DNA from 2 places in the Methylobacterium sp. 88A genome. Region 1 is predicted to be linked to the other one. Evidence: riboswitches for the same ligand, from Rfam matches in the RefSeq annotation. Region 1 holds a riboswitch; the other holds the start of a gene.
The links. Region 1 has a riboswitch for fluoride ahead of A3OM_RS0106520 (voltage-gated chloride channel family protein). Riboswitches for the same ligand answer to the same signal wherever they lie in the genome.
Positions count from the first base shown of each region.

Region 2: linked by a shared signal. The riboswitch ahead of A3OM_RS0113825 (voltage-gated chloride channel family protein) and the one ahead of A3OM_RS0106520 (voltage-gated chloride channel family protein) in region 1 are both predicted to bind fluoride.

Region 1 is NZ_AQVT01000001.1:1,355,911-1,360,116, forward strand. It holds gene A3OM_RS0106515 (DUF190 domain-containing protein) at 1-213, opposite strand, end outside; gene A3OM_RS0106520 (voltage-gated chloride channel family protein) at 224-1,618, opposite strand; fluoride riboswitch at 1,642-1,720, opposite strand; gene A3OM_RS0106530 (hypothetical protein) at 1,844-2,449, shown strand; gene A3OM_RS0106535 (2,3-bisphosphoglycerate-dependent phosphoglycerate mutase) at 2,466-3,119, shown strand; gene A3OM_RS0106545 (HWE histidine kinase domain-containing protein) at 3,543-4,206, opposite strand, start outside.
Region 2 is NZ_AQVT01000001.1:2,863,977-2,868,182, reverse strand. It holds gene A3OM_RS0113835 (ATP-binding protein) at 1-819, shown strand, start outside; gene A3OM_RS0113830 (hypothetical protein) at 935-1,189, shown strand; gene A3OM_RS0113825 (voltage-gated chloride channel family protein) at 1,227-2,567, opposite strand; fluoride riboswitch at 2,592-2,745, opposite strand; gene A3OM_RS0113820 (DUF882 domain-containing protein) at 2,856-4,206, opposite strand, start outside.

The DNA of each region.
Region 1 (4,206 bases):
CTGGATCGGCCCATGGTTGCTGTAGCCGTGGTGGGACTGGTGGGCGACGGCGTTCATGAGGCCCTCCGCCTTGGCCTGGGCGACGAGCTCCCGATAGAGCGGCCTGCCGCCGGAAAACCATCCGGTCCGACCGGTGCCCGCCCGGTCCCGGGGCCTCATGTAGATCCGGATCATGCCGGTCTCGGTCGCGACGACGCGATGCGAAGCGTTCATGTCGGCTCCTTCAGTGGACGGTGGACGAGGGGGCGGGCCGGGGCCCGACGGCCGGCGCGCGCCCCGACCGCGCCTCGCGCAAGGTCGCGCCGCCGGCGATGCCTGTCGCCGCCTTCGGGACGGCGATGCGCTGCGACAGGTAGATGCCGTTGTGGCCCGAGCAGAGGTACGCGAGGAAGCAGGCCACCGCGAGGTAGACCCCGTGCGTCGCGCCGAAGAGCTCGATGCCCATCAGCGTGCAGGCGAGCGGCGTGTTAGCGGCGCCCGCGAAGACCGCGACGAACCCCAGCGCCGCGAACAGGTCCACCGGCGCGCCGAGCAATCCGGCCAGGGCGTTGCCGAGCGCGGCCCCGATGAAGAACAGGGGGGTGACCTCGCCGCCCTTGAACCCCGCGCTCAAGGTCACGACCGTGAACAAGATCTTGAGGGCCCAGCTCCAGGGGTGCACGTCCGGACCGAAGAAGGTGTTGATGGTCATCCCGCCGGGGTCGGCCGCCGAGACGCCGAGCCCGAGGTAGTCGCGCGTCCCGAGGGCGTAGACGAGGCCGATCACGGCCAGACCGCCGATCACCGGGCGAAGCGGTCCGTACGGGACCAAGCGCTTGAGCCACCCGCCGAGGAGGTGGTTGGCCTCCGCGAACAGCAAACCGACGAGGCCGAACGCGACGCCGGCGACGGCGACCTTGGCGAGAAGCAGTGGATCGACGGTCAGGGCCTTCGCGCCGCCGGCGAGGAAGTCGACGTGGTAGAATCCGTGGTGGATGCCCCAGGCTTGGCAGGTCCAGTCGCCGACCACCGCGGCGAGGAGGCAGGGTACCAGGGCGGCATACTCGACGCGACCGACCGCGAGCACCTCCAGCGCGAACACCGCACCGGCGATGGGGGTGCCGAAGACCGCACCGAAGCCGGCGGCGATGCCCGCCATCAGGAGGACCCGGACCCCGGCCGCATCCACCCCGAAGAGCTTGCCAAAGCCGCTGGCGAGGCTTCCGCCCATCTGCACCGCAGTGCCCTCGCGCCCGGCCGACCCACCGAACAGGTGCGTGACGATGGTGCCGAGAAAGATCAGCGGCGCCATCCGGAGCGGCACGCCGCCGTCCGGATCGTGGATCTCCTCGACGATGAGGTTGTTGCCGGCCTCCACGCTCTTCCCGAACAGAAGATAGAGAAGACCCACGGCGAAACCGCCGACGGGAAGCAGGAACAGCAGCCAGGGATGGTCGAAGCGCGCCTCGGTGGCCGCGTCGAGGCTCCACAGGAAGGCGGCGCATAGGGTGCCCACGGCAACGGCCATCGGCAACAGGATGACCGACCAGCGCGCCACCGAGATGGCGTGCGACCGGCGTGTCCGCAGGAAGCCGGCTAGATCGAGGTCGTGGAAAAGGTTCCGGAACGACGCGCGCATGACTCCTCCAGTTCGCAAAAGCGCGAAAAGTAGGAGTCATCAGCCGCATCAGGGATCGGCGGTTCGGCTCAAAGCCCGGCAGACACCATTACCGTGCTGGGCTTATTCGCGATTGCCTCAAGGCGGTCAATCCCGGGGGATCGATGGAGGTCGGGCGCCACGAAATCCGCGAACGGGTCGGCCAGCGGTGATAGGAGCGGGCGAGCCAACCCCGGGGACCCATTCATGACCATCTCGTGGCTCGGTGCCCTGATCACCTTCCAGGTGACCTTCACCGAACTCTTCATCGCCGCCTCGGTGATGCTGACCGGCGCCTACCGGTTCGGATGGCGGAGCATCCTTGCCGGCTCCGTCGTCGGCGCGCTCGCCGTTGCCGCGCTCGCGGTCGCCCTTCGCTCGGCGGCCTACCTTCTGGCGCTGAACGTGATCGATTGGATCTCGGCGGTCCTGCTTCTCGGCTTCGGCCTCTACCTCGCCTACGAGTTCGTCGACGGGTATTCGAAACGGCGCGCGGGAGATGCGGCCGCGTCGGTGGATGGGCACTGGAACCGCCCCCTGAACGCGGCGGGCCTCGGCGTCGCGGCATGGGCCCTCGTCGCCGAGGGGTTGGAGATCCTCGTGGTCTGGCTCGGCGTGACGCTACGCGAAGGCGCGGGGACCGCAACGCTCGGCGTCGGTCTCGGCCTGGCCGTCGTCGTCGGAGCGGGGCTCGTCCTTGGCGGGACCGGGGTCTACCGGAACGTGACGCCCTACGTCCTCGACGGTGTCGCCGCCGTCATGGTGCTGGGTTACGGCGCCTACTTCACGTCGCTTGCCATCATGCAATCCTAAGCGGTCGAGCGAGACATTGACGCAAGCCTCCGTGGTCGCCTCGGTCGAACATCCACCGATCCGACAGCTGGTTCTGGTCAGGCACGGCGAGAGCCGGGCGAACGCCGAAGGCCTGTTCACGGGGATGATCGACGCGCCCCTGACCGAGAGGGAGCGACGGGAAGCCGAGGCGGCCGGATCGCGCCTCGGACGGGAGGGCTTCCGGTTCGACGCGGCATTCACCTCGACCCTGTCGAGGGCCATCGACACCGCGCGCCTGGCGCTCGATGCCCTCGGTCAGCCCGCGCTGGTCCCCGACCGCACCGCAGCCCTGGACGAGCGCGATTACGGCGACATGAGCGGGCTCGACAAGGCGACCGCCGCCCTGCGTTTCGGGCCGGAACGGATCGAGGGCTGGAGGCGCTCCTATGCGGGTACTCCGCCCGGGGGCGAGAGCCTCCGCGACACCGTTGCCCGGGTGGTGCCCTTTTACCTGAGGCATATCCAGCCGGCGACGATGCGGGGTCCGACGCTGGTCGTCGCCCACGGCAACTCGTTGCGGGCCCTGGTGATGGCCCTCGAAGGATTAGGGCCGAACGCGATCGAATCTCTCAAACTCGCGACCGGATCAATTCGGATCTACGGGTTCGGGCTCGACACGGCCATCGTTTCGCGCTGGCTGATCGGCTAGCGGACGACTGCTTCCGGGTCCAGCGCGCGTTACCTTGAGCGGCGAAATTGGGTCGGGTACTGACCGCCTGCTCCACGGCCGGGTCGGGTGGATTTCTGCCCGTCCGGTTTAGGATTTAAAAGATAGAAAAGCTGACGCTGGCTTTGAGAGCGGCGCAAGGCAGCCTCGCGCCTTCAACGAACCTTCACGTCCGATCATCCCGAAGGTCTCTACTTCGAGGGCGGTCAGACCAGAGAAGGCCCGGTGGTTACAACACCCTGGAAGCGGGATTACTCATGAGCCTTGGGGGGCTCCTGGCCGACATCGGACATCGTCCCGGCCTGGCGTTGAGGGGGAACCATCAGAAGGCGTGGCTCGACGACCTCCTGCATAGGCTCGCCATGGGCCTGCTCTGAGCGCCACGGGCGTCTCGCACGCGCGACCCTACTGCAGCGGAGTGAACGGGCTCATAGTGGCCACCGTCGGGGCCGGGAGCGGCACGTCGACGGAGCAGCGCAAGCCTTCGGACGCGAAGTCGAGGGCGAGCTTTCCGTCGAGCTCCCGCTCGATGCTCACCGCGATGAGCCGGGTGCCGAAACCGCGCCTCGTTGGCGGCGGCGACGCCGGACCCCCGTCCTCAACCCAGTCCAGCCGCAATCGCCTCGCACCGCCTTCGGTCCTGACCACGCGCCAGGTCACGCGGATCTCGCCGTCCGGCACCGAGAGGGCTCCGTGCTTGGCGGCGTTGGTGACGAGCTCGTGCAACGTCATCCCGAGGGAGAGGACGTGGCGCGGCGGCAGGTCCACATCGGGTCCGTCCACGACGAAGGTCGCGTCGCCACCCCGGTAGGGACCGAGCTCGTTCTCCAACACCGCCCGCAAGGGGGCGCCCGACCAGTCGTCCCGCGTCAGGAGGTCGTGGGTCTTCGACAGGGCGAGGATGCGCGCCTCAAGCCGCTCGCCTGGCGCCTCGCCGCCGCGCGTCGATTGCCGTGCCAGGGCCTGGACCGTGGCGAGGGTGTTCTTCACGCGATGGTTCAACTCGTGCAGCATCGTCACCTGACGCTCCTGCATCGCGCGACCGTTGCGGACCTCGTCGCGAAGGTCG
Region 2 (4,206 bases), 1.5 Mb from region 1:
GCGGTGGCGATCCTCGTCGGCCTCGCCGCCGTACTGCTGGTGCATCGGATCGCGAAGCCCTTGCGCAGCCTCACCCGAGCCACGGAAGCGATCGGCAACGGCCCCGTGGTCGCCGTGCCCGAGGCCGGCCCGGACGAAACGCGCGGAATCGCCCGCGCGCTCAATGCCATGCAGCACCGCATTCACGGACTGGTCTCCGAGCGGACTCAGGCACTCGCGGCCGTCTCCCACGATCTGCGCACGCCCATCGCCCGGCTGCGCCTGCGCATCGAGCGCCTGGCCGACGCCAAGGAGGGACAGGCCATGTCCGGCGACCTCGACGAGATGCAGGCCATGATCGACTCGACGCTGGCTTATCTGCGCGGCGATACGGACCCGGAGCCACGCCGGATCACCAACGTGGCGAGTCTCGCGATGAGCGTCGCCAATGCCGCCGCCGATGCCGGCCGGCCCGTCACGTATGACGGGCCCGGCAGGGCACTGTCGGAGGTTCGACCCGTCGCCCTGAGGCGGGCCCTGGAGAACCTCGTCGACAATGCCGTGCGCTATGGCGAACGAGCCGCCATGATCCTGGAAGTCGGCGAGGACGCGGTCGTCCTGAGGATCGAGGATGACGGCCCCGGTATTGCGCCAGAGGAGGTGGAGAGCGCGTTCGCGCCGTTCACGCGCCTGGAGGCCTCGCGCAATCGCCATACCGGCGGTACCGGTCTGGGCCTCACCATCGCCCGGCGCGCGATCCAGGCCGAGGGCGGCAATCTCACCCTGACCAACCGGGCCGAGGGCGGGTTGCGGGCCGAGCTGATCCTGCCGCGCGTGTAGGTCCAGGGCACGCCTGACACACTTCGTCACGAAGGCGGCGCGCGGGCGTCAAACGGTTTTTCCATCTCCTGGATCGACGCGGCGGAGCAGCCGCGCAACCACGGAGACACCGACCATGACACGCTTTGCACGCAGCCTCGCCGCCACCGGCATCCTCTTCGGCCTCGCGGTTCCGGCCCTGGCCATCGACGGGCACGGCAATGCCAGCAACCCCTCCGTCTCGGTCCCGAACACCGGGACCGTGTCGGGCGGCCCGGCCCATCGCGACGACCCGCGCGTTCAGGAATCCAAGGAGGTCGGACGTGACGGGAAGCCGCTGCATTCCGACAAGGATGGCCACGCCCACGGCCACAGCCACGACAAGAAGTGACGATCGGGCGGGAGGTGCGAGGCCGCCTCCCGCCGCTTCAACGCCGGGTGCGCGCCTCGCGCAGGGTGGAGCCGGGCTCGACGGCGCCGCCCTTCGAGACGGCGATGCGCTGCGACAGGTAGATGCCGTGATGGCCCGAACAGGCATAGGCGGCAAAGCACGCGACCGCCATGGCGACGCCGTGCGTGGCCCCGAACAGCTCGATCCCCATCAGCGTGCAGGCGAGCGGCGTGTTGGCGGCGCCCGCGAAAACCGCCACGAAGCCCAGCGCCGCCATCAGGTCGAGGGGCGCCCCCATCACTCCGCCAAGGGCATTGCCGAGGGCGGCGCCGATGAAGAACAGCGGCGTCACCTCGCCGCCCTTGAAGCCCGAAGCCAGGGTGACGACGGTGAAGAGTATCTTCCAGGCCCAGGACCAGGGATGGACCTCCGGGCCGAAGAAGCTCGCGATGCTCAAGCCTCCCGCATCCGGCGCGGTGACGCCGAGGCCGAGATAGTCACGGGTGCCGACCGCGTAGACGAGGCCGATCACCGCCAGGCCGCCGAGGACCGGGCGCAGGGGCGCGTAGGGAATCAGGCGCTTCAACCACCCGCCGAGGATGTGGTTGGCCTCGGCGAAGACGAGAGCCGCGAGCCCGAAGGCGACACCCGCGACGGCGACTTTCGCCAGTAGAATCGGATCGAGGGCGATGGGGCCGGTCGCATGCGCCAGATAGGCGATGCGGAACAGCGAATGGTGGATGCCCCAGGCCTGGCAGGCCCAGTCGCCGATGACGGCCGCGAGCAGGCTGGGGATCAGAGCGGCATATTCCACCCGGCCGATGGCCAGGACTTCGAGGGCGAAGACGGCCCCGGCGATGGGGGTGCCGAACACCGCCCCGAACCCTGCCGCCACGCCCGCCATCAGCACGATGCGCGTGCCCGCCGGATCGAGCCTGGCCAGGCGCCCGATGGCGCTGGCGAGGCTGGCGCCGAGTTGCACCGCCGTGCCTTCCCGGCCGGCGGACCCGCCGAAGAGATGGGTCACGACGGTCCCGAGGACGATCAGCGGCGCCATGCGCAGGGGAACGCCGCCACCGGGCTCGTGGATCTGATCGACCACGAGGTTGTTGCCGCCCTCCACGCCGCGCCCGACGCGGTGGTAGAGCAGGCCGATGGCAAAGCCCCCCACAGGCAGCAGGAACAGCAGCCAGGGATGCGTGAACCGGGCGCTCGTGGCGACGTCCAGGCACCAGAGAAAGGCCGCGCAGAGGGAGCCCACCACGACCGCCATCGGCACGAGGATCACCGCCCAGCGGGCGAACGCGATCGCCCAGGCCACGCGGACCATCGTGGCGCGCTTCAGATCGGCGATCCGGTTCTTGAAGGAGGCAGGCATGGTTCCACCGTCTTGCTGCGTGGCAAAAGGGTAGGAATCATCAGCCCTTATGGCGGTTCGGCTGAGTCTCTCTCACCGAACTCCCGCTGCGCCGTCGTACTCCGAGGGAGAACCGACCGTGATCGGGAGTTGTGTGAGGCACTCTTCACGCCCGGCAGAATCCATTGCCGCAGACTTCGTGTCCCGTGGCGGGCAACGCGTCAAGCCTGTTCCGCCCTCTGCGCACCCCATCGCCGCCGCCCGGGCGTCGGCCCCGACCCAAGTCGGAGGCCATCAGGTTAGCGAGGGTCAGCGCCCGGCAGCCACCGCGCGGGTGGACGAGCCGGTGAAGCGCGCGGCGGTGAGGTCGTCGCCTGGGCTACGTCCGGAGAAACGGCTGCGTACGCCGCTCTCCGCCTGGGCGACGAAGCCGGCCGGCGCGGCATCGGCGCGGGCGCGGGCCGGGGCGACGTGAACGGGAGAGGCGCGGCTGGCCGGCGCGGTCTCCGCGGCGGCCACCTCGAACAGGGCGCGCAGTTGCGTGCGGGCATCGGCATCCGCGGCGACGGGCCGGGCGAAACGGGTGGGCGCCGCGGTGACGGGCGGCGGCGCGGCCATCCCGGTGGGCGCGAGGCTCGCCACCTGAATGGCGGGACGCGGCGGCGGCAGGGGCATGGTGAGTGCGGCGGAGACGGCGGCGAATTCCGATGGCCGGCGCGGCGGCAGCGGCACGTCGATCGAACTCGCTTCCGCCTCGGCGGGGATCGCCGGCTTGGAGATGTCCTGAATCTTGGAGACGTCCCGAATCTCGGAGACGTCCTGGGTCAGGAGGCTCTGGGCATCGCGTCCGTCACGGCGCAGGAGAGCGCCCTTGAGGGCATCGGAGGCGGCCGGGGCGGCATAGGCCAGGGCCTCGCGGGTGCCCGACTGGTCGTCCGGATCGGCACTGGCCACGAGAACGGTGGGCTTTGCCCGGGCGCGGGCCGGAGCTTCGGGCGGCGGCGCGGGGGTCTTGGAGCCGCCACCGAAGAGGCTGGCGAAGAAGCCCTTGATGCTCGGGCCGTCATCCTCCTCCACCGTCGCGACCTGGGTCACGCCGAGCACGGTGCCGCCACGGGCGAGCACCTCCGCGCGGGCAAGCTCGTAGCCCGGCAGGGGCCGGTTGTCGGTGGGCAGGTGCACGGTCTTGCCGTCGGGAAACAGGCGCGCCAGCTGGTCGTGGCTCATGCGCGGCCATGAGCGGACGGAGCCGACGTCGAGATGGACGAAGGGCGAGCCGGCATGGGGATACCAGCCGACACCGCCGCGCTGCATCCGCATGCCGACGGCGCGCAGCTGGTCGATGGAGACATCCGGCAGGTAGAAATCCATTGCCTTGCCGAGCATGTGCTGGCTGAACTCGGCCACCGCACGCGACCGGCGGCGCAGCATGGCGTTGGTACCCGGTGACCGATAGGCCGAGACCACGGTGATCGGCTCCTGCGAGCCCACAGACCGGTAGGCCTCCCACACCGTGTCGAACAGGCGGGGATCCATCTTGGTGGGCTCGTCCAAGCGCCAGTCGCGCAGCATCCAGTTGAGCTGTTCCAACGCCGCCCGGTCGTAGCGCCCGTCACGCTTGAACGTGATCGTGGCGCTCTCCTTCGTATGGGTATGGTAG